One region of the Lentibacillus sp. genome, then DNA from elsewhere that is predicted to be linked to it. Evidence: predicted binding sites of a transcription regulator. Region 1 holds the regulator's gene; each other region holds the start of a gene.

Region 1 (8,296 bases):
CTAACCCGGGTGAGTATATTGATAAGGCATTTTATTATCGCAGACATCGAATGCCATCAATCAATGCCGATTTTGCCAGTGAACTGGAATTTCTGCCAAGACTGGCATTGAATGATATTAGTGATGGGTTAGCCAATGAAGCGAGCGAAATAGCTGAAGCTTCACAAGTCAGTTTGACCGTTTATGAGGAACAGGTTCCTGTCAGCACACATTTTGGTCAATTCCGCGACGACCAGCAATTTAAATGGAAAATGTTTGGCGGAGAAGATTTTGAATTGATTGGGACTGTTCCCAAAAAAAGTTGGGAAGACGTTAAACAGATTGCTGACTTAACACAAACACAGGTGACTGAGATCGGACATGTCGAGAACAGCGATGATTCTGGATCTGACGTATTTTTGGTTGACCGCGGACAGACCAAAAAACGGTTGGAGAAAAAGGGTTATACCCACCTGAAGCAGGTGAAAAGATGAGCGAGTATCAAATTGAGACACATTCTGAATTGGAAACAAAGCATGTTGCCGAGCAATTGGGCTTATTTTTAAAACCGGGCGATGTCGTCACATTGGAGGGTGACCTCGGGGCCGGCAAGACCACCTTTGCCAAAGGACTTTCTTCGGGTCTTGGTGTTACCCGGGTAGTCAACAGCCCCACATTTACCATTATCAAGGAATATCAGGGGGAGCTTCCTTTCTACCACATGGATGTCTATCGTCTTGAGGATTCCGAAGAGGATATTGGTTTTGAGGAATATTTTAATGGTGAGGGCGTCTGTCTTGTTGAGTGGGCGCACTTTATTAGTGAATTTCTCCCCTCTGAATACCTGAACATCAACATATCGTACATCGACGAATACACCCGTTTATTGGAATTTCTTCCGGAGGGCGAACGTTTTGACTCTGTTGCATCAGAATTACTAGGTGCACTGTAAGGAGCTTCTGTCATGAATATACTTGCAATGGATACATCGAATCAAATACTTGGGGTAGCCCTGCTGCAAGATGAACAGTTAATCGGCAGTATCACGACAAATATCAAAAAAAATCATTCTATCCGGTTAATGCCGGCCATTAATCAATTGATGCATGAAGTGGCCATGACACCGGCAGAACTGGATAAGATTGTAGTCGCCAAAGGGCCGGGTTCCTACACCGGTGTCCGGATCGGTCTGACGACAGCAAAATCGATGGCATGGTCACTGGATATACCGGTTGTCGGGATCTCCAGTCTTGAAGCGCTCGCGTGGCAGGGGCATTTTTATGACTCCTATATCTGTCCGTTTTTTGATGCGCGCCGGGGATTGGTATTCACTGGGATGTATCAAACTAAAAATAACAAACTTGAATTATCCGGTGAAGAAAAAAATGTGCTGATGGAAGATTGGCTGAAAGAACTGGCTGAAAGCAGGGAAGAAGTTCTTTTTTTAAGTCCGGATATAACAAAGCATGAGGATTTGATTCGGACTCATTTAGGTGACAGGGCGATTATTCCGGAAGGGCCATTCCACATGGCTGACCCGTCACATTTAGCGTTTGCTGGCTTGCATACTCAGCCTGACAGCACATACGGCTTAACCCCGAATTATTTGCGCCTGGCGGAAGCAGAAGCAAATTGGCTGAAAAAGGAACAAAGGAAAAATGGCTGAGCTCATTATCCGGCAGATGGAATTGTCCGATGTTGATGCGGTGCTGGAAGTCGAGAAAAATACATTTTTAGCACCATGGCCAAAGGACATCATCGTGCAGGAACTGACCGACAATGATCATGCGCACTATTATGTCCTGTTGATTGATCATCAGCTGGTCGCTTATGCGGGAATGTGGCATGTGATTGATGATGCACAGGTTACCAGTATCGCGGTAACCCCCGCCTTTCGGGGACAAAAATTGGGAGAAACGCTTTTTTTATACTTATTGGAACAGGCTGTCCGGATGGGGGCGAAGCGGTTTTCGCTCGAAGTCCGGGTTTCCAACACCATTGCACAGCGGATGTATCGAAAATTTGGACTTGTTCCGGGTGGTATCCGTAAAAATTATTATACGGATAACCAGGAAGATGCCATTGTGATGTGGGTGAATTTATCATGAAAACGGATAATTATATTCTTGGTATTGAAACAAGCTGCGACGAAACGGCTGTTGCCATTGTTAAAAACGGCAAAGAAATTATCTCAAACGTGGTGGCGTCGCAAATTGACAGTCATAAGCGATTTGGCGGTGTAGTTCCGGAAGTCGCATCACGCCATCATGTCGAGCAAATCACAGTTGTTTTGGAAGAAGCATTTAGTCAAGCAAATATGACATGGGAGCAGATCGATGCGATTGCTGTAACAGAAGGACCGGGACTTGTCGGTGCGTTGCTGGTCGGTGTTAATGCAGGTAAAGCATTGGCATTTGCTAAACAAAAACCATTGATTGGTGTTCACCATATTGCCGGGCATATTTATGCGAACCGATTTGAACGTGAATTCGAATTTCCGCTTTTGGCTCTGATTGTGTCCGGCGGCCATACGGAGCTTGTCCTGATGAACGAGCACGGATCGTACGAATTAATCGGCGAGACACGTGATGATGCAGCGGGCGAGGCGTATGACAAAGTTGCCCGCATGCTGGAATTGCCATATCCCGGAGGCCCTCAGATTGATCGATTGGCAGCTGAGGGAGATGAATCGATAGACCTTCCGCGGGCATGGCTGGAGGAAGGCAGCTTTGATTTCAGTTTCAGCGGATTGAAATCATCAGTTATCAACACTATTCACAATGCCTCACAGCGCGGACAATTATTAAACAAGGAAGATATTGCCGCCAGTTTCCAAGCAAGCGTTGTTGATGTGCTGACCGCCAAAACGTGGAAAGCTGCCCAAAAGTATAATGTGAAACAAGTGATTGTAGCCGGCGGAGTTGCGGCCAATCAAGGTTTACGAAAAGCACTGGGATCCAGATTCGTCGGTACGAATATCCCCTTGCTGATGCCGCCGCTTAATTTGTGCACCGATAATGCGGCCATGATTGCCGCGGCGGGATTTGTTGCCTATAAACAGGGAGAGCGATCCGGCTGGGATTTAAATGCGAATCCTTCACTGATGCTTAATTAATATCCACAAACTTATTCACAGTACTGTGGATATTTTTTATGATGTCAGGTATACTCGCTGTTGAAAATGTGGACGAAAAATTGTGTATAACTCCGGTTTGTTTGTGGAATATATGCATAACCCTGTTGAAAATCGGTAAATAAACTGTTGATTTGTGTGCATGTCTGTGGATTAGTGAAAAACAAATTCGTGAATTAAGAGTCCAAATTAAAAAAGTTTGGGGGATCCCAAACTTCTTCTGATCAATCTTGAGTCACGCGAAATAGCAGCACTGGAACTCCGCGAAATTCTGATCAACGGTTCCACCCTATTCCTGCAACGACGCCCATTCTTCCATTAAATGTTCAATGTCCTGCTTTAATTCGCTCGTTTGCTTTGTGAGCTCCAGTGATTTTTCGTGATCCTCATACACTTCCGGTTCGGCCATTCGCTGCTCAAGGGCTGCGAGTTCCGCTTCCTGCTGTTCAATGGATTCTTCGAGTTCACTTATCCGGCGCTCTTTTCTGCGTTTTTCGCGCTGCAGCTGCTTATCTTCCCGGAACTTTGCCTTGCCCTGACCCTCAGTCTGTATTGCTTCCTTTTCCTGAACCAGTTTTTTTATCTCTTCTTCTTCCTGTTTTTTCTCGATATAGTAGTCATAGTCCCCGAGATAGGCGGTTGCTCCGTCACGTTGCATTTCGACCACTTTATCAGCAATTTTGTTGATGAAATAGCGGTCATGGGATACAAATATAATCGTTCCGGGGAAGTCCATCATGGCAGCTTCTAGAACTTCTTTGCTGTCAATATCCAAGTGGTTGGTCGGTTCGTCCAGTACGAGCAAATTGGCATTTTGCATCATCAGTTTAGACAATGACAGACGTGCTTTTTCGCCGCCACTCAGTGAATTGACAACTTTTTTAACATCGTCACCGGAAAATAAAAAATTCCCCAATACGGTTCGGATATCCTTTTCGTCGATGTCCGGGTAGTCATCCCACAGTTCATCCAACACCGTTTTGGCCGAATTCAGCATCTTCTGTTCCTGGTCATAATACCCGATTTGGACATTGGTGCCGATTGTGATCGATCCCGCTTCCGGCTGTAATCGTCCGAGGATTGCCTTTAATAAAGTCGTTTTTCCAACACCGTTTGGCCCGACCAGGGCAATCCGTTCGCCGCGGTTGACATGCATCGTTACATTGGAAAACACTGCCTCGTTTTCATATCGGAAAGCAAGCTGATCAACTTTCAGCACATCATTCCCGCTGGGACGGTTGATCCGGAATGAAAATGATGCTGATTTTTCATCACCTTTTGGCTTATCAAGTGTTTCCATTTTTGCGAGCTGTTTTCGTCGGCTTTGGGCACGCTTTGTTGTCGAGGCCCGTGCAATGTTCTTTTGAATGAAGAATTCCATTCGCTTGATCTCGGTCTGTTGTTTTTCAAATTCCTTTAATGCCTTCTCATAATCTAACGCTCGCTGCCTTAGGTAATAGCTGTAGTTGCCATTATATTTTTTCGACTGATGCCGGCTGATTTCATAAACAGTTGACACGATTTTATCAAGGAAATAGCGGTCGTGCGACACAATTGTAACGGCGCCGGGATAACTGACCAGGTAATTTTCGAGCCAGGTCATTGTGTCGATATCAAGATGGTTCGTCGGTTCATCCAAGATTAACAGATCCGGTTTTTTCAACAACAGCTTCCCAAGCGCCAGCCGAGTCTTTTGCCCGCCACTCAACTCGTTGATTGGTGAGTTATAATCGTAATCCTGAAAATTCAGCCCGGTGAGCACAGCCTTAATGTCTGCCTCATACCGGTAGCCGCCGTCTGCATCGAAAGCCTGCTGTTTCCTGTCATAATCCAAAAGAAGCTGATCATAATCAGCCTCGGAGAGCGAATCAGCATAGGCCATTTTTTCTTCCAATTTGCGCAGTTCCCGCTGCTGTGCGAGCAATCCGTCAAATACGGTGATCATCTCATTCCAGATGGTTTTATCCGACTCAAGACTGCTATGCTGGGTCAAGTAGCCGATGGAAAGGTCTTTTGGTTTGAAAACCTCACCCTCATCATAGGTAAGCTCTTCCGCCATAATTTTTAAAACCGTTGACTTTCCTGCGCCATTCCTGCCGACAATCGCTATCCGGTCGTTTTCATTTATTTCAAGTTTAATATTAGCTAGTATTTCTTCGGCTCCGAATGACTTGGATACGTCATTGAGCTGCATTAATATCATTGTTGTTCACTCCATTCCATCCAAGTGTACCTTATTCCAATTTGGAAGGGCAATCATATTGTGAAATTAATCCCTAAATGCCCGATTTGGTTCAACTAACAATCAGTGGGGAAAAAGCCCCCCACCGATTGAAGTTTCACTTTATCACGACTTATCAATTTTTTTCTGATAGAATAGGGGCGACGATAGAAATGGCTAAATGGAGATGAAACGATGTCAGATTTCACACACTTTAATGAACAGGGCAGAGCACGAATGGTTGATATCAGTGAAAAGCAGGAAACGGAACGTACAGCCGCAGCTGCCTCGAGCATTCAACTGACGAAGGAAATCTATGAAAAAATCATATCCAATACCATGAAAAAAGGGGACGTTCTGGCGGTTGCGCAAGTAGCAGGGATTATGGCCGCCAAAAACACCTCCGACTGGATCCCCATGTGTCATCCGCTGCAATTGAAGGGAACCGATATTTCATTTGATTGGAAGATTGCAGATGATATTTACGAACTGCAGATTGAAGCATCGGTTAAAACAAAGGGGTCGACCGGTGTGGAAATGGAAGCGTTGACAGCAGCTTCCGCAACGGCGCTGACGGTATACGATATGTGTAAAGCACTTGATAAAGGCATGATTATCGGCCCAACCTATTTAGTTACGAAAACTGGCGGTAAATCAGGTGACTATCACCGGGATGCCGGGGAGGACTGACATGGATCAAGATAAAATACCGCAGGCGACGGCCAAGCGGCTGCCGTTATATTACCGCTTTTTAAATAATCTGAGCCACCAAGGCAAAAAACGTGTTTCATCAAAAGAACTGAGTGAGGCGGTTAAAGTTGATCCAGCGACCATTAGGCGTGACTTCTCTTATTTTGGTGCACTGGGCAAAAAAGGGTATGGCTATAATGTGGAATACTTGCTGGGCTTTTTCCGGAAAACACTGGATCAGGATGAACTGACAGAAGTCGCCTTGATCGGGACGGGGAATCTTGGCACCGCTTTTTTACATTACAATTTCCTGAAAAACAATAACACGAAAATCGTGATGGCTTTTGACGCGGATTCCGATAAAGTCGGATCAGACATTGGCAGTGTGCCGGTTTATCATATCGATGATTTGGAAGAAAAAATGGGCTGGGTATCGGTGGCTATTCTGACAGTCCCGTCCGATGAAGCGCAAGCCATTACGAACCGACTCGTTGATTTCGGTATTTCCGGAATTTTGAACTTTACTCCGGCACGAATTACGGTGCCGTCATCGATTCGAGTCCATCATATTGATCTGGCGGCAGAATTGCAATCGCTTGTTTATTTTCTAAAGCACTATCCGCTGCACTCAGGATCCTAATCATTTTGGTTGTATCCACTATGTTCATCGCTTATGGTCGGAATAGAGAAGGTTTTTAGTGCAGAATTGCAGGAGGCGTCAAGATGGGCAAAATCAATCCTAAATGGCTGGTTGTCATGTCAGTGTTATTTGGTACATTTACGGTCATTTTGAATAACAGTATGCTGAATCCGACACTTCCGACATTCATGGAGATTTTTGATGCGGATGCTGTTGCGGTCAGCTGGCTGTTGACGATTTTTATGGTTTCGATGGGAATGACAATGCCATTAACAGGTTACCTTGGCGACCGTTTTGGCAAGAAGCGCATATACATAACCGGGTTGTTCATTTTCACCGCAGGATCCATCATGGGGGCTTTATCAGTGAATCTGCCGATGATTATTATGTCCAGGGCTGTTCAGGGCACCGCCGGCGGGTTGATGATGCCGATTGCAATGGCACTGATTTTTAATGCCTTTCCGAAAAGGGAGCGGGGGATGGCTGTTGGAATCTATGGTGTCGCTGCAATGGTTGCTCCGGCGATTGGTCCGACAGTCGGCGGTGTTGTGATTGAATACTTTGCATGGCCTTTTCTTTTTTTGTTTAACATTCCGTTTGCCGTTACTGGGACTTTGTTTTGTCTCCGCTATTTGAAACCGACGGAAAAAAATCCTGACTTGAAATTTGACGTGGTCGGCTTTTTACTGATCACAAGCGGGGTTGGTGCAATCCTGTATGCACTTGGCCGCGGTTCGACGCTGGAACTATTGTTGTCGCCGATCAGTATAGGCTGTATCATAGTCGGGGTTCTGCTGGTTGTTGTTTTTGTTAAATATGAAACGAAGCAGGAGCAGCCATTGCTTAACCTGACCATTTTTAAAATCCCGACGTATTCAGTTTCGATTGCGGTCACAGCAACCGCGTCAATTGGCTTGTTTTCGGGGATTTTCCTTTTGCCGCTTCTTATTCAGGAAGTCTACGGCATGAGCGAAATTATGACCGGCCTCTTGTTTCTCCCTTCAGCATTGCTCAGTGGTCTGTTCATGACATTGGGCGGTAAACTGCTGGACTTGAAAGGACCGAAATATGTGGTGCCGATTGGCCTTCTGCTTCTCGGCAGCTTCACATTGGCGCTCGGGTTTAATACAATGTCCACATCTTTTTGGTTTATCCTGGTGCTGCATAGCCTCCGTGGTGCCGGTCTTGGCATGTGCAATATGCCGGCAACGACAGCCGGGATGAACGCGATACCCGATCCTCAAGTCGCTCAGGGGTCTGCGATGAACAATGTAATCAGACAGATCTTTTCTTCATTTGGGATCGTGTTCTTCTCAATTTATTACGAGGTAAGGCGTGCTCAGCTGTTCGCGGGAGACATCGAAACACAGCAGGCTTCATTGCAGGCTCTGAACGAGGCATTCATGATAGCGGGTATTTTTATCCTGTTGATGATACCCGTCTCATTTATCATGAAAGGTACGGATGAATTAAAAAGAAGCAGTGCATCTGAATAGCACTACTTCTTATTCCTATGATTTTTTATTTTGAAGTGGATGATAAACATGCGTATACTGACACCAAAATCGAGTGTGGCGAAAAAGGCGAGCAGTATGGTTAGAAAATTCCAGATCGTCTCGTCAGCACTCAGGAC
Region 2 (8,296 bases), on a different contig from region 1:
CTGAAACCCCGACAAGTTTGGGTTTCAGGTTTTTTGAAAGCTTGTTCTTGTCCCATTAACTTTCCGCTGTCTGCTGTCGACCGCTTTGGTACCTTTTTCGCTTGAGTATCCGTGTTGGAACAAGATACTCCCCCCGAATTCTCATCACAAGCCATGCCATAAACATCAATTCAAATCATAAGGCAATCAGAGCTTATTTGCTCACTTCTTGAATATTAGCCACTAATCGACCTTTTCATCATCACATTAGACTTCAATTAGCTTTATTGGAATACCTGATTAATATGTAAGCTGCAATGTACAGGAGAATCGGGGTAAAAAGGATCAGCAAAAACGGACTTAAAGAAAATAATAAGGAGTAATCATCGACATCAACAATTAATACGCCCTTCACAAACTGGTAACCAATCCAAATATTCACTAAAAACGGGACAATATAAAAGTGAAGCCAGGATTTATTTTTACGGAAAGTAATTCGGTAATATGCAATCCAGCTGACAATGACAACTGCAAGCATAAAAGTTATTTCAAAAATGTAAGATGCAGGTGTATTTAGTCCTTCATTCAGGCGCACTATCACATATATTGTCATATAGATCGCTATAATTGTATGAATTAAATTACCAAGAAATAGAACAACATACCCGATTTTGTCTTTCAATCTATCCCGCCTTTTATATTAAATTTTCTAGCATTCTCAAAAAGAGCAGCTCAGGAACGATTATTAAATATTATCCCGGTATCTTAGGGTCATCCGCTGTGTTTTTATCTCATCTGCCTGCTCGTTTAATTTCGTTACAGTTTTATTGATTTGCTGGTTGACTTCCTCTATTAAATCCGAATTTTGACGCTTTAATTTTTTCGTTTCTTCCAGCATCGAGTCAACAATTTCCCCCTTTTGGTCCTCGTTCACAATAATTGAGTCAACGCGCTTAAAAAAGTCTGTATCGCTTTCATCAATCTTCTCAGTAAGTCGTTTAAGCTGCCCTTTCTTACCGGAAAAGTCCTTACTATCCAGCAACTGTTCAGTAACCGTTATAGAATGATGATCTCCCCGCAATTTAAGAACCCTCCATCACTGCATCAAATATGGCTGCAATATTTTCTTCTTCGTCAAATAAATCCTCAATAGCCGATCTATAGTTATCAAGATAAGTATGACCTTTTTCCACACTTTTATCGAGCAGGCTGATTTTGTCATCCATATTGTTATGATTAAAGGGATAAAATTCTTCATGGACGTTAACGTTTGTGACTGATTTATCCAATCTGAAAAAAAACACATGTTTTCTGAGGATGGTAAGACACGTGCTGGGATTTGCTTCCATATCATCAATCTTATTCATGACTTTTTTTCGTTCCTCTTTGTAGCATTGTATGATTTCCTGGTCAATGGCAGTCTGCAGTCGTTTAATCTCTGTCGTTTTGTCGTCAAGTATACTTTTTCCCTCTTCATACATGCGCATAGCGGCTGAAATATTTACCTGAATTTTTTCTTTTCCTTTGGTTGCTGTAAGAACCATGTCTGTACCTAAGTAAGATTTATTCCCTTTACTCATCGATTCCAATACACCTGTGATATCATGGCCGCTGCCAATTGTTTGCAATAGAGCACGAAATTCCTTTGTGTCCAGTTTATCAAAACTCTTCTGGATATTTTCAACATGATTTTTAATATCTAGAGCTGCAGTCAGATTCCCACCGAGTCCTGCTCCAGATAAATTGGGCAAAAACTTAATGTCTTCCAATATTGAAATGGATTCCTGGATCCCGTCTAAATTCGATTGAATATTTGTAAATTCGGTAACAAGCAGCTCTTTTTGATTAGCGCTGATATATCCGGCATCGACAAACCGCTGGAAAATCACATCGGCATTTGTCGTGACCGATCTGATCTGTGATAGAAGTCGGGGCAGTTTATCATTTACGTCCCCGATCATCTTATTAATTTCAGACTGGTCTGTTATGTATGTCTCTGCCCCACTCCAAAACCCATCAATTTGATTGACCAGCCTCATGTCCACACCTAATATATCCTGTATTGCAGCATCCGTTCCACCACGATTGGAAGCAGTTGTATATTGGATGGCGAGCTCCTGAAAATCCTTTACGACATCATCCGGAATATCATCCATAATGGACCGAAGCCCTGGATAATCGGTATTCGTGTCTACCATTTTCACATCTCCAAGCGTAAAAAAACCGCGTACACCACTTACCGCATAAAGCGGGTCATCCTCGGAAATGATTTGGTGGATGTTTTCACCTTTATCCTTAAAGTAATCTTTGGCGAATGCTTTTAATTTATCTGGGTCGAGGTCATAGATTGCATGGGATTCTGAGATAGAGATAGAAAACTTTTTATCTACAGCTTTTTTAAACTTCTCATTATTATTATAAAGCTGATAATAATTTAATTGTGCACCATTTACACTATAGATATCATCGAACGAGTTATATAATAAATGAGCAGTTGTATTATTGTTATGGGCAAGCGAGTGGGATAATCCAATAACAGAAGTAGAGTCTCCTGATTCAAAAGTTCTTTTTGCTTCATTTACAAATTTCCAAGTAGCATTAGCCTGACTTATATCTTGTCCAGCGAGCATCGCCTTCATATTGTATTTCCAATCTTTCGAACCTTGAGTACCCTGGGATATAACATATACTTCATCTATATTGTTTTCTTTTGACTGGAAATGAATGGCTGTTCCGTCATAACCAGACGCATCACCTTCTAGACTATTGGCTTCCGAGGAAGAAAATACATCAATCTCAGCCGAAAGTTCTTTACCATACTCTTCGACATATATACGTTCAATTTCTTTTTTTAATTCTTCTTTTGACAAATCCTTATACTCTAAATCAATCAACCTCAATCGCATCTCTTGTGTATCTATAACCTCTTCGCTCATTGCACTCACTTCCCATCTTCATGAACAAACTGAATTGATTTCATCCACTTCATCACACGTTCCTCATCACTTTGTTTATTTTCCGCACATATTTGTTCCTTTTCATCCCTGCAATCTATATCATAAACTACTTCAATACCACCAGTACCTTTTTCGTTTTGCACATAACCTGCATAAGTTCGGAATACATCATCTTTATAATGCGCATAATAAAGCGTTTGGTTATCCTTTTCCAATTTATTGAAATTACCATCATAGCCTGTTCGCAGCTTTAAACCGTTTAGGTTTTCTGTTATCTGTTTTGACTTGTGATGAGAGTAGTAAATGATGTTGATCATGGATCCAGTCTCACTTTTTATATGAATCTGAATTTCCTCATGACCTTTCTCTTTTATGGAATATCCTCTTTCCCCAATCACACCTTCTGCCGGAAAATCCACCTTATATTTCCCGGTTCCTGATAAAAACGGATAATACCCATCTCTTGTTTCCTCTGTGGATTGTAAAAAATCGAGCGTAAATTCATCACTAAATGCCCTGACATCAGGCAAATCTTCCGGATTCATTTCCGATGGTTTTTTGTTTTGATCCTGATTCATTTGACAACCTCCCAGTGCAATAATGAAAAATATAAGGAGAATATGTATTAAATATTTCACTAATGGAGCCTCCCGATACGATGCACAGTTCATCGTTTGGTAAAATATTCTTGTTGCTTATTAGTATACAATACATAAGTGGATCAATGTTTAGTTGAATTCAATTCTTTGTAAAATAGGTATTTAGTCATACTTTTGTTACTTTTCACCCGCATTAACAAATTGGACTGATTCCAACCATTCCATCACACGTTCCTCATCATCCTGTTTGTTTTCTGAACAGGTTTTTTCTTTTTTATCCCTGCAATCTATATCATAAACTACTTCAATACCACCAGTACCTTTTTCATTTTGCACATTACCTGCATAACTACGAAACCCATTGCGTTCAAAACCCGTATAATAAAGGGATTGATTCTTTTTCTCTAGTTTCCTGAAGTCACCATCATATCCTATTAAAAGCTTAAAGTTCTCAAGATAAGAATTTATCTGATCAGCTTTATGATGAGAATAGTAAGTAATTTGCATACTGAAACCTGTATCATCTTTTATAGAAATCGGGACTTCCTCATGCCTCTTTTCCTTTATAGAATACATTCTTTCATCAATTTCACCTTCTGCCGGAAAGTCCACCTTATAATTCCCGGTTCCGGATAAAAACGGATAATATCCATCTCTTGTTTCCTCTGTGGATTGTAAAAAATCGAGCGTAAATTCATCACTAAATGCCCTGACATCAGGCAAATCTTCCGGATTCATTTCCGATGGTTTTTTGTTTTGATCCTGCCCCATTCCACAACCCCCTAATGTAACAATGGAAAGTATCAAGAGAAAGCTTATAAAATATTTCACTTATAAAGCCTCCTGTTACGATGCTCGCTTCATCGTTTGGTAAAATATTCTTATCACTCATTAGTATACAATACATAAGTGAAGCAATGTTCCTTTATTCACAAGAATATCCAGACATCTCCACCTATTCATACTTCCCCTTCAGTCTGACAAAGGCCACGCCTTCCAATACGGAAGATGTCACCTTTCCATTGTCGTCTTTTTCAACCATTCGTAATTCCTGGTGGCGATGATTCCCGACAGGTATGATCATTCTGCCGCCTGCATCCAGCTGTTCCAGCAATTCACCCGGAACACGGCTCACCGAAGCGGTCACCATGATCCGGTCATACGGCTGGTGTTCCGGCCACCCAAGGCTTCCGTCGCCATGCTTGAAATGAATATTCGTGAAGCCTTTCGCATCCAGCCGCTTTTTTGCTGTATCATATAATGGTTCCAGCCTTTCCACGGTATATACCTCCTGACAAAATGCTGCAAGCAAAGCTGTCTGGTATCCTGAACCTGTCCCGATTTCCAAAACACGCGAATCAGGCTGCAGACCCAGCTCAAGGGTCATGTTCAGTACCAGTGTCGGCTGGGATATGGTTTGGCCAAAGCCAATCGACACAGGACAATCAGCAGCTGAAGCATTCGTATTCGATTCCATAAAATAACGGCGATCCAGCTGGTTGAAGTAAGCGACAATTTCCTCTCTTCTATTACACATGGCAAGCACCTCCATTTTTTCACAAAAAGCTTTCTGTCGTTCAGATTAATTCAATTTTAAATTTTAGTATAACAAAAAAACTTGAACCACTGCGGATCCAAGTAACTAAAGTTTCGTTTCTCGGGCTGAAGTTTCCACTCTCGGGCTGAAGTTTCAATTCTCGGGCTGAAGTTTCCAGTCTCGGGCTGAAGTTTTACTAGGCACCCAAACTACCTCCGTTTTTTAGGTACATGCTCAAATATTTCGCCGCTTTCAAAAAACTCAGCTACACGGCGTATCCAATCATAATATTCCTTCCATTCATGAAGTTCTGCCAGCAAGTTATTAATCGCTTGTTCATCCTCTTCCGTCAAATCCGGCTGCTCTTTAAGCTCGTCCAGTTTCCTCTTCAAACGCTGTTCAAAGTGACGGCTCCGGTTAATGGCTTTTTGCCAAGTGGATGTAAAGAGTGAGATAAACGTCTGATAATAATCTTCTTCAACTTGGTACAGATCTTTCCGGAAACCTTTCTTAAAAACACGTTCAGTGATATTCATGTCAATCATTTCCCGGACAACCTGACTCATCCGTGTTTTGCTCATCCCTGTTTCAGCAGACAACTCATCCAGCGTCATCGGCTCCCGGTTCATATAAATGATTCCGAGAATAAGGCCGACACTTTTAGGAGCACCAAAGGCATCCATATTGTCTGTTATTTTCTCAATGAATTGCGTTCTGACATCATCAATTCGTTCAGTATTATTTACCATTCCGACCATCCTTTTTCAACCATCTTGACTGCAGCCTATCACACCATTTTCCAAAATCGAAACGGCCTGTCACTGTATATAATCAAATAATACGACGAAAACAGGCGCATATGACATATAATTCTTATAAATTGAAAAGTTGATAAAGTTTATGTTGTTTTTTGTTTATTCCGCTGGGCTGCAGCAAACGCATCCCAGAATCAAGTCAGCGATAAACAGAAACAGCTTACTCAACCGCACTAATTGTTGTTGCTTTTTTTGCCATTGTCTCCGCCAAAAGATACAAGTTGGTGGCCCACTCTCGCCTGAGACACCGTAGAATCAAAGTCATCCGAATCCGAAGCTGTTAAGGCGTTTGCCATTCGAAACCCGACTACATGGCCGGGCATGAGCGTAACAAGGTTACCGCCATACCCCTTCATATTCGGCAGATAGAGCTCGTATCCTTCCGGTGAACGATAAGGCTCAATGTGCCAATTCATGGCATAATATTTAGGCCCAAACTCATTCTTCTCTTCCTTGGAAAGGGCTAAAGCAGGAGGATCTTGTTTTGGCAAAATGCTGTCCACCAACTGACGATTTAGTATCTGATTGCCACTCCAGTTACCGTGCTTTTCATAGAGCAAAGCGATTTTAGCCAAGTCGTCCAGTGTGGCGTGATAACCGAAATCCATTCTCGGATGACCAGATGAGCCATCAGCCTCGATGCTTCGATTTACTGGCGCGTAATATATACCAATTGGTTCGTACACTTCTTTCATGAGCAACTGGTCCAAAGTGGCGTCCTCACCCTCCTTACTCCGGAGGTACTCTTCAAGAGCAACACCAAGAAGGAATGCATCTTGATCACGATAATTGTACTTCGTTCCGGGCTCCCATACCCGTGGATAGTCTAATGATTCGGTAACCTTTTCATTCTTCGATGCCGCTAAATACCATCGGTGGTAGTCACACAAATAGCACGTTGGATCATCAACGGTGGCACCGCGTCCTGAAGCCATATTGGCCATATCCAGGTAAGTGACATCATTCCAATCTTTTTGGGATTCCGGGATTTGTATATAGTCAGCAATCTTCTCATCAAGCAGACCACGCCCGTACTTCTCAGCCAAACGTAACATCGCGACGTTCATCATCGCTGTTTTGGTCACTGACCAAACGCCATAACGAATTTCATCGCCATATGGAAATGGTCCAGCAGCGAAATGGCAAGGCGATCGATAGAGCACCCCCTCGTAGAAGAGACCAGTCTGGAGAACGTTTTTTTCCTCCGCTGCGTTTGTTGCCCCATTAAACGCCGCTAAATTATTGTCCCCGACCTTTTTTTTTAATTCATTGAGAGGGGCGGTTGGAAAGCGGTTTTCGAGATGAAGACGATAAACATTTTTATGATGCTCCAGATTATCGATTCCACCAGGCTTATATGATGCCTTCGTAACTCCCCAGGCGTTGAAATAGCCCGATACATCGAAGGGACCTGTCTGTGCAACGATTTGAAATCGAACATGCGAAACGTTATCTTCTTTATAAAGGAACATGGCGATTCCAATATGCGTTTCTCCTTCTAAGCGATTGACGAGAGAAAATGGAAATGACGCACGATTCCAGCCGTTATCCTGGTCAAAGTTGCTCCAAACGCGCCCCGGTTGGACAATGATATCCCAGTAGCTTTTTGCTTTCTCCAATGTACCGTTTGGGATGACATCCTGAGTCACAGGTACCAGATATTTGTCATCTACAGTAAAAAATTCTAAAGACACGTCCGGGAAAAAGGTAATATCTTTGCCGTGTACTTTGTTTGTACTGGGCTCCGGATTCATTCCCATTTGTGTTCCCTCAAGCTTCAAAGTACCTTCAAACTCTATTGAAGGCTCTTGAGCATTATCGGGGGCTGCGAATAGATCATTCTTTGCTAAGCCACTGACTTCCGTTCCCTCGATGAGTTCTTCCCACATAATTGGATCGTTCGCTATTTTCATGATTTCATGGCCCTCTCTTGTCTGTCATAAAAGTTCTTTCTACAAGTTTTAATGCGAGGATTAAGTTGTCCCGTTTTAAAATGTGTTCAACTATGGAGTCACGAAACTGACAGTCAAGCAAAGCACTTGACCGTCTTGTCATGACCTAATGACACATATGGAAAGTTTGAATAAAACTTAATTTCCGTTTTTCATTTTTTCAATCTTATCTTGATTGTTATCAATCCACGCCTGCGCGACTTCATCGGGATCAGCACCACCGTCAATTTCAGCTATCATTTGTTCCATGTCTTTCATGGATATACTCCAGTTGCTTAAAAACTGGAATGCCTCTGGTGCTTTCTCTTCCAATCCTTTATTGGCAATAACATGAATAGAACTCGCATCAAACAACCCTTTCTCGGCTGTTACTTTTTCATTTGACAGTATTTTTAAATCGTATTTATCAAACATTGAATGAGGCCGCCATCCATAAAACAAAACAGGATTTTCCTCT
Region 3 (8,296 bases), on a different contig from region 1:
TGTCTGAATACCGGATATGCTGAATATAAAGGCAAGTATATGAACACCAAGCCCGTTAAAAATGGCAATAAGTGAGAATGAAAAAGGTTTGTCAAGTTTTTTCTTGATACGTTTATTGAGAATCTCCCTGATATCCAAAACAAAGAAAAAGAATCCTGTCATCAACACAAACCAGCCGATTGTTGCGATCAGTGCAGCATCCAGCCAAAATGAACTGATCAGAATGGCCAGTCCCACTATATAGGTCATAAATGCCGGCTTTGCCCATTTCATGGAATATCCATGGGACAGGCTGAACATTGGTACAAGTTTATAGGAAAAACCGAAGATTAAGAGAGTGAACCACCCGGCTACACCGAGTGTGATATGGGTTGAAAGAATCGTCCCATGACTGCTGATACCCCCGTTTGAAAGATTCCATGCCAGCATAAACCCGGCAGCGATTGTCAGGAAGAAACATGAAATAGCACCGAGGACAAAGCCGGTCATCATGTTCTTTTTTTCCTGTCTGGAAATGGTGATAATCATTTGAACAATGAACATTATAATCCCAATAATGGCTATGATCCCGCCATATAGAGCCTTGTCAGGCGCTACGCCCAGCATGATGGAAAAAGCTGTGACGCCAATCGCGGTTATGATATATTGGATAAAGCCGAATGTCTGATTCCAGATCGGCGCCAGCAAGGCAACCGGTACAAGCTGGTACATGGCACCCATGGCAATCATGATGGCATACCCCAAAAGCAGGAAGTGTGCGCCCATCCAGATATCGGGGATCCGGAACTGTCCCATTGCCAGCACATCGTTATTGGCAAACAGAACAAATTGCGAAATGACAAGTGCTGCCAGGGCGTACAGAATAAACGCCAGTGGCAGCTTGATGTTTGTATTTGATTGCATGTTTCCGCCGGGCAACATATTAATCACCAGATTTCGTTATTGTAATTTTGAAGCTGCCATCTTCCTGTGCTTCTGTTTCATGTGCATACCCACGATCATCCAGTTCTTCATATAAAAACAGCGGACGGCGGTCATTAATGATGGATAAGGATTCACCGCTTTTCAGTTTATCCAGTGCTTTTAATGTGCGCATCATTGGCTGCGGTGGTTCCAGACCGCGATTATCAATCGTCATTCGTCAGCACCTGCTTTCTTGGTATATGTGACTTTCCAATGCTTTTTTTCAATTTTTTCGGTTTCATATGAAAAACCGCGCCGTTTCAATATTTTATGCAATGGGAGGGGGTTGAACGGTGCATGCAGGATAAAAGCTTCACCATCTTTTAAGCTCTTAACCGTCCCCATGATTTTATCGAACGGCTCTTTTTTCATGGCCAGATCTTCGCGTACATCCAGTTCCACAATGTTTTCCTGTCCACTCATAACATCACCTCATCTGTTTGCTTGAATCTACTCTTATGATAATGATTTTCAATTAAAAAAGTAGTGATGTGTATCACATTTTGAATGGCGTAACAATTTTGTCATGGGAGGGAGGTGAAATCTGTGCGTGAATGGCACCGTCTGCAGAACAGCGCTGAAATCAACAGAACGGGAAAAATATGTTCAGAAGAATAAAAGCAACATCCCGGGAACGTGAAAAAATCCCACTAAAAAAGTAACGGGTTCCGTTGCCTATCGCAAAACTCTAATTTACATACTAAATTGGAGGTGAAAATATATATTAAAATGCACCGCAAAATTCGGTGCTTTTTGTTGATAACATAAATAAATTTTCTCACTGATCAGGAATTAGAAGAATTTGAAAAGGAATTAGAAAAACTGGAGAGCTATCAAAAATTGTTGGAAGATAAACCGGATGAACAATCAGAATCTACTATAAGCAACAAAAGGCAGCAAAAAATTGTTAGAAAAGGAAAATGGAAGGCACGACTGCAAACAGCATTTACCGCCTTGGGAATAGGGGTCTGTCCCTCAACACACTGAGGGACAGACCCCTATAAGGTCAAAACAATTCGTTTTCCAATGCGTCGGTATCCAAAACAATTGAACCGGATTTGTCGGCAACCAGATTTTGCTTCTTCAGCTGGGTAAGTGTGCGGCTGACGGTTTCACGGCTTGATCCGATCATATTGGCCAGTTCCCGGTTAGTGAACTGGGTTGTCAGTTTGACCATGCCGTTAGTTGTTTCCTTTCCATACCCTCTCGAAAGGCGCAATAACAGCATAATAATTTGTTCGTACGTATTGTGGAGGATTTTTTCTTCCAGGCGTGCCTGCAGGTCGACAATGATGTCTCCAAGTACACGAAACAGCTTTACACAGATTTCAGGATGGTTAATCAGGAAGTTTTCAAATGATTCAATTGGAATATATATTAAAATCGCGTCATCCAGGACTTCGGCATGTGCCGGATAATTGTCCTGCCTGAAAAAGCCCTGGTGCGGGAACATATCACCCGGCTGCAGCACATTGATAATCTGTTCTTTGCCATGAAAGTCGGTTTTATAGATCTTTATTTTCCCCTGGTGAATAAAATAAACGTTCGTCAATGGATCTCCTTGCATGAAAATGTGTGTGCCGTGGCGATACAAACGGTGCTTTGCCAGATCAACAATCGGATCCATTTCATAGTCAGTCAGGTCTTTGAATAGTGGAACATTTTGGAGCAGCTGTTGGATGGTAGATGTTTTCATTGATGATTTCCCTCCTTTTATTCAAGGGTGGTAACCAAAGAATTATAATGATAATTTCATCCTATCATATTATCCACATATCTTCTTCTTTTTAAATATGAACGTTTTGTGATTAAGTGATAAATATCATACGTGAGCCATGCCCTTGCTCACATCGTTTTGATCTGCCGGGTTATATGATGTGTTCAGAAAGGAAAAATATTTGGAGGGATCAATCATGAGTGATATGCAATTCACTGCTAAAATACATGCACCGGACATCGACCCGAGGCATAGACATCCGAAAATTTTTGAAGTTTTCGATGGCCTGGAGTCGGGAGAATTCATGGAACTATCCAATGATCATGATCCAAGACCGCTTCATTATCAGTTAATGATCGAACGTGAAGGAATGTTTACGTGGGAATACCTGGAACAAGGGCCATCAATGTATCGTGTAGCAATTGGCAAAAAGTAAACGGCTGCTGCCTCTGGACAGGTACCGTCCAGGGGCGTTTTGTATGTCAATTTTAAAACATAGACGATACAAGTGAACTTTGTCACAACACTTCATGCGCTAACAAATTATACTGGGTCTACTACTATGTGAGGAGGAGTCATCGTGTTTTCAAGAGACTATAATGAAAATCCATTTATCGTTATCTGGGAGCTGACACGTGCCTGTGAACTGAAATGCCTTCACTGCCGAGCAGAAGCTCAATACCACCGGCACCCATTGGAATTGACATATGAAGAAGGAAAGAAATTGGTTGATGACATCTATGATATGGATAACCCGATGCTCGTATTTACCGGCGGAGATCCACTGATGCGTCCGGATGTGTTTGATATTGCAGATTATGCCGTGAAAAAAGGTGTACGGGTATCCATAACGCCGTCCGCAACACCTAATGTGACGAAACAAGCGATGCGGAAGGCAAAAAATGTCGGGCTGTCACGGTGGGCATTTTCAATTGACGGGCATTGTGCAGAGGTGCATGACCATTTTCGCGGTACATCAGGTTCATTTGATTTAACGATGAATGCGATTAAGTATTTGCATGAATTGGAAATGCCGCTTCAGATTAATACAGTTATTTCAAGATACAATGTGGACTATCTGGAAGAAATGGCTCAGATGGTTGAAGATCTGGATTGTGTGCTTTGGAGTGTCTTTTTCCTTGTACCGACCGGACGCGGCAAAGAAAGCGACATGATTTCACCGGCTGAACATGAAAAAGTGCTGCGCTGGCTGTATAAGCTTTCCAAACGTGTGCCATTCGACATTAAAACAACAGCAGCACAGCATTATCGCCGAGTCGTTATTCAGGGTAAAATACGTGAAAACGAGAATACCGATGACAAAATTCGGTATGAAGATGCGCTTATGAAGGGTAAAACCGGACAGATTGACGGGCTGGGACGTGCACCTAAAGGGGTCAATGACGGAAATGGCTTTGTATTTATCTCCCACACTGGTGACGTTTATCCGAGCGGTTTGTTGCCGATTAAAGCGGGCAACGTACGTCAGACACCACTTGCAACGATTTACCGCGAATCTGAGGTGTTCAAAAATCTCCGCAATCCGGACAAATATAAAGGTAAATGCGGCGTGTGTGAATTCCGGCATGTGTGCGGCGGCTCAAGATCCCGTGCATACAATGTGACAGGAGATTACATGGAGAGCGAGCCATATTGTGTCTACATTCCGAAAGCCTGGCGGGCGCAGCATAGGCGGGAACAGAGACAAAAAACTTCCAGCTGATTAAGTTGGAAGTTTTTTGCTGTTCTGGAAACTATTAGACCGGCCATCCCGGTAACGGATGTTTCTACTTTATGATTTCGTTATTCTGCCCATGTGGAGGGATTTGTACAACGACTGAGACTGATCCTCCATGACGTGTTCCTGTTGAATTCTACAAGAACAGGATAACGAGAATTCCGACAGCGAAACAATAGTACGCAAAATATTTCAGGTTGCCCCGCGCCATTACATTCATAAACCACCGCAATGAATAATAAGTCGCGGTGATGGACGCTGCGAACGCCAATACAGCCGGGATGGCAACAGCGCTTATATCACTGTCACCGCCAATCAGGTCACCAGCAGATAACATCGTAACGCCCAAGCTTACCGGGATATATAAGAGAAATGAGAAACGCAGTGCTGTTTCGGTTTTCATACCGACAAGCATCGCTGCAACAATGGTAGCACCTGAGCGGCTGATGCCGGGGACAAGTGCAACCGATTGGGCCAGTCCAACGATAATAGCATCGCGGACCGTAATCCCACCATCGTTTTTGCGCCCCCGCAAATTACGGATGATCCATAAAGCCGCACCCGTGATCAGAAGGGTCACACCAACAACAGCAACTCCGCTCAGCTGACTTTCAATGTAATCTTCAAACAGCAGGCCGATGATCCCTGTTGGAATCGTTGCGATAACGAGGAAAACAATAAATTGAAAATCACTTTTTGCATCATCCGCTCGTGTAGTTATGTAGCGTATCCCATTTTCCACCAGGCGGTATATATCCTTTCGATAAATGACGAGAACAGCAATCAATGACCCGAAATTAACCATGATTTCAAACGAAAGCCCATCAATTCCAACATCAAAAAGTTCTCTTACGATGACCAGATGTCCACTGGATGAGATCGGGATCGGTTCTGTGAATCCCTGCAGCAGTCCGAGAACAATATATTTTACGAGTATCCAAAATGCTTCAATTGTTTCCATTAAATGCTCACCTCAATTGGCTGAATTCCAACTCAAGACATGTCACCAACCCATAAGTATTTGAATAGGCTGATTGGTGAGGAGGTTGAAAAAATGAATTATAACCATCAACATATGTATGAATTGTGCAAACAGCATATGCATTCGTATGTACTTGCTGAAATGACTGATGGTACACAAGTTGACGGTATCATCACCGGCCTTGATGATGAATATGTCTACATGGCTGTACCGTTGGGCAGCGATAACCATGATAGTCATATGCCGGCGCATTATGAGTCCCCTGACTGGTCCAGGGGCCCATTCGGATTTGGCGGGTTCGGCTACGGCTATCCCGGCTACGGTTATCCGGGTTACGGCTATGGAGTTGGAGGCTATCCGGGCTATGGCCGTCCCAGAAGATTCAGACGTCTGATACTTCCATTAGCCGCACTGACCGCATTAAGTGTTCTGCCTTGGTACTAACCTGACAATAATAGAACGCGGCCTTGAAATATTAACCGCCACCAGAATACCTGTAAACACAAAACCCTTGCCATCGTTACCTTGAAGGCAAGGGTTGACTCATAAACAATTATGATAAAGCTAAGGCGGTTATGTCACCAAATCGAATTAATAATCGTTTTCTTCTTTCAATACACCTTCACCCAGTACATATACTGCAAGTGTAATTATGATGGCTGCAGCCAATGTACTTCCAATTTCAAAATCATTACCTGCCATACTGACTAATACATATGAAATAACACTACTAATTAAAATTGCCCAAAAAAGTGGCCAAAAGAACCGCATGATATTCTACACCTCATTCTTTTAAAAACTCCATTCACTTTTATAGTGTAGCAAAACAGTTCAAAAAATAAAAGGATTTGTTTTAGAGGGAGATATTCAATATGATCTTTCTTGTCGAAAATTGTTTTCATTGGCTGGGATTTCACATCATCAATCGGTTGCTGGATAACGGCTATCAGGTGGATGGTATGGACGATCTTGACACGGACAAAAAGGAGCATCTGTCCATGTTTGTCGGCCGTAATGAGTTATTCCGGCATATAACGAGCCGGGAGCGGAACACAGATTACGACATATCAATTCAGGTTGACGAGTGTAAATTAGTATTGGAGAAAGAACATCCGATTACGATTAAATTACCTCTTATTTTTGGAGAATGGATGCCGATGAATCAAAAGGGTTTATACGTTCAAAACGAGTTTATGCGATTTGATTCAAAGCAATTTTTAACAAATGCTGTCTATGTGAAAGATGTGTTGGAAAGTCTGCAGCAGTTGATTGATTCATCTGATCTTCCCCGGGTTTTGGAAGTCAGGTCGTGTTATAGTCGGCCAATGAATCATAAAAAACTTGAAAATTCCATTTATATACGAAACAATAGACCTATACAAGAAAGGATCAGTATCGTAAAAAAACACTATGAAAAGTATGAAAATTTTTACACGCGCTTTAATAGACAGTAATCCTCAAAAACAGAAGGGACAGCCCATAAAAGCCCGATTCCATTTGGGCCTGCAATTCGCGGGTTACAAACTGTTCAATAAGATGCCCGCGTTTTTAGCCTTTGTTTTTCTTCAGTGAAGAAAAGGCGCTCTCCTCTGAATGACGTTTAACTTCTATTGTCATGGAAATGTAATGGCCGTGTTCATTTACGGCTTTTCATTTATTTCGTTACAATATTTTGTAAAAGCCAATTAATTTCCAGGAATGGAGTGGAAATGTGAAGAAGTTATCGATCACCGTCATAACAGCTTTCATTCTTGTGTTATCCGGATGCAGCAATTATTTTGATTCAGGAAACTTGCAAAATGCCGGGATGCTGGTAGAGACATCCATCCATGACCAGCCATGGGATAAAAAGGGATATGAAGGGCTGCTTGCCATCGAGGAACAATTTGATATTGACGTTTATTATAAAGAAGGTGTTGAAACACAACAGGACGTGAGAGAAGCTGTTGATGAATTAGTGAATAATGGTGTGAATCTGATATTTGGGAACAGCACAACATATGGTCAATTTTTTGAGAAGATTTCATCAGTTTATCCTGAAGTTCATTTTGTTTATTTTAATGGCGGGCAATTCAGCGAAAATGTGACGAGCTTAAATTTCAACTCACATGCTATGGGTTTTTTTGCTGGAATGCTGGCGGGCGAAATGACAGAAACAAATCATGCAGGTATCATTGGTGCGTTTGAATGGCAGCCGGAGATAGAAGGCTTTTTTGAGGGTGTCACGTATCAAAATCCGGATGCAGAAGTGAATTTCAAATACGTAAATGATTGGAATGGTCAGGAAAAAGCTATAGAGATGTACGAGACAATGCGGGATGAGGATGTAGATGTCGTGTACCCGGCCGGCAACGCATACAGTGCATCGGTCATTAAAGAAGCAAATGAGGACGGCATCTATGCGATCGGTTTTATATCCGATCAATCGGAAATAGCTAGTGAAACCGTTTTGACAAGTACGGTACAGCACGTTGATGAACTTTATAAACTGGCAGCCGAAAAATTTCATGAAGGTGACCTGCGCGGTGGTGTTTTAACATTCGATTTTCAGGATGATGTGATTTCGTTGGGTGAGTTTAGTCCGGAAGTACCAAAGGATGTTCGTAAAATGATCCAGGAGGAAGTAGAGGCGTATAAAGACACTGGGTTGCTGCCAAATGAACGCGTGACAGAGTAAATCATCCTTGCAGATTTGCCAAGGATGCATTAAAATTAGGACCAAGTCATAATAATTGCTATTAATGTGAGTTCAAAAAGAAGGAGAAAAAGACCGGCAGGCTAAGTTCTCAGGCGTCCTGTGCGGGCGTCTGTACTAGCACGTCATGAGCGTCGAAAGTTTCGAGGCGGCGCAACTTTTGGCGGGCGCTTCCACAGGATGTGGTGAGTTCTGCTTTGG

The links. Region 1 encodes Rex, which represses fermentation and respiration genes when NADH is low (regulators of the CRP and FNR family bind a similar motif). Its sites were predicted from a motif close to TTGTGAAATATTTCACAA; they were not measured.
Region 2: a site for Rex is predicted at 3,559-3,576, ahead of VK097_RS12930 (YvcA-related protein). Genes of this name have one in related genera too.
Region 3: a site for Rex is predicted at 3,187-3,204, ahead of VK097_RS04640 (TIGR04053 family radical SAM/SPASM domain-containing protein). Genes of this name have one in related genera too.

What each region holds. Positions count from the first base shown of each region.
Region 1 is NZ_DATGTT010000009.1:74-8,369, reverse strand. Features, by position in the region: gene thiL (thiamine-phosphate kinase) at 1-473, shown strand, start outside; gene tsaE (tRNA (adenosine(37)-N6)-threonylcarbamoyltransferase complex ATPase subunit type 1 TsaE) at 470-931, shown strand; gene tsaB (tRNA (adenosine(37)-N6)-threonylcarbamoyltransferase complex dimerization subunit type 1 TsaB) at 944-1,645, shown strand; gene rimI (ribosomal protein S18-alanine N-acetyltransferase) at 1,638-2,087, shown strand; gene tsaD (tRNA (adenosine(37)-N6)-threonylcarbamoyltransferase complex transferase subunit TsaD) at 2,084-3,094, shown strand; gene VK097_RS01310 (ABC-F family ATP-binding cassette domain-containing protein) at 3,402-5,315, opposite strand; gene moaC (cyclic pyranopterin monophosphate synthase MoaC) at 5,529-6,023, shown strand; gene VK097_RS01300 (redox-sensing transcriptional repressor Rex) at 6,025-6,663, shown strand; gene VK097_RS01295 (MDR family MFS transporter) at 6,747-8,159, shown strand; partial or broken gene VK097_RS01290 (YdiK family protein) at 8,162-8,296, opposite strand, start outside.
Region 2 is NZ_DATGTT010000076.1:14,985-23,280, forward strand. Features, by position in the region: gene VK097_RS12915 (hypothetical protein) at 254-661, opposite strand; gene VK097_RS12920 (hypothetical protein) at 725-1,060, opposite strand; gene VK097_RS12925 (DUF6792 domain-containing protein) at 1,062-2,915, opposite strand; gene VK097_RS12930 (YvcA-related protein) at 2,921-3,514, opposite strand; gene VK097_RS12935 (YvcA-related protein) at 3,713-4,306, opposite strand; partial or broken gene VK097_RS12940 (protein-L-isoaspartate(D-aspartate) O-methyltransferase) at 4,491-5,099, opposite strand; gene VK097_RS12945 (GbsR/MarR family transcriptional regulator) at 5,282-5,821, opposite strand; gene VK097_RS12950 (serine hydrolase domain-containing protein) at 6,061-7,800, opposite strand; gene VK097_RS12955 (glycine betaine ABC transporter substrate-binding protein) at 7,978-8,296, opposite strand, start outside.
Region 3 is NZ_DATGTT010000031.1:24,919-33,214, forward strand. Features, by position in the region: gene VK097_RS04615 (hypothetical protein) at 1-903, opposite strand, end outside; gene VK097_RS04620 (DUF2249 domain-containing protein) at 923-1,138, opposite strand; gene VK097_RS04625 (DUF2249 domain-containing protein) at 1,135-1,386, opposite strand; gene VK097_RS04630 (Crp/Fnr family transcriptional regulator) at 1,970-2,659, opposite strand; gene VK097_RS04635 (DUF2249 domain-containing protein) at 2,886-3,116, shown strand; gene VK097_RS04640 (TIGR04053 family radical SAM/SPASM domain-containing protein) at 3,261-4,403, shown strand; gene VK097_RS04645 (undecaprenyl-diphosphate phosphatase) at 4,555-5,370, opposite strand; gene VK097_RS04650 (hypothetical protein) at 5,473-5,844, shown strand; gene VK097_RS04655 (DUF2929 family protein) at 5,992-6,171, opposite strand; gene VK097_RS04660 (protein kinase family protein) at 6,273-6,854, shown strand; gene VK097_RS04665 (BMP family ABC transporter substrate-binding protein) at 7,112-8,077, shown strand.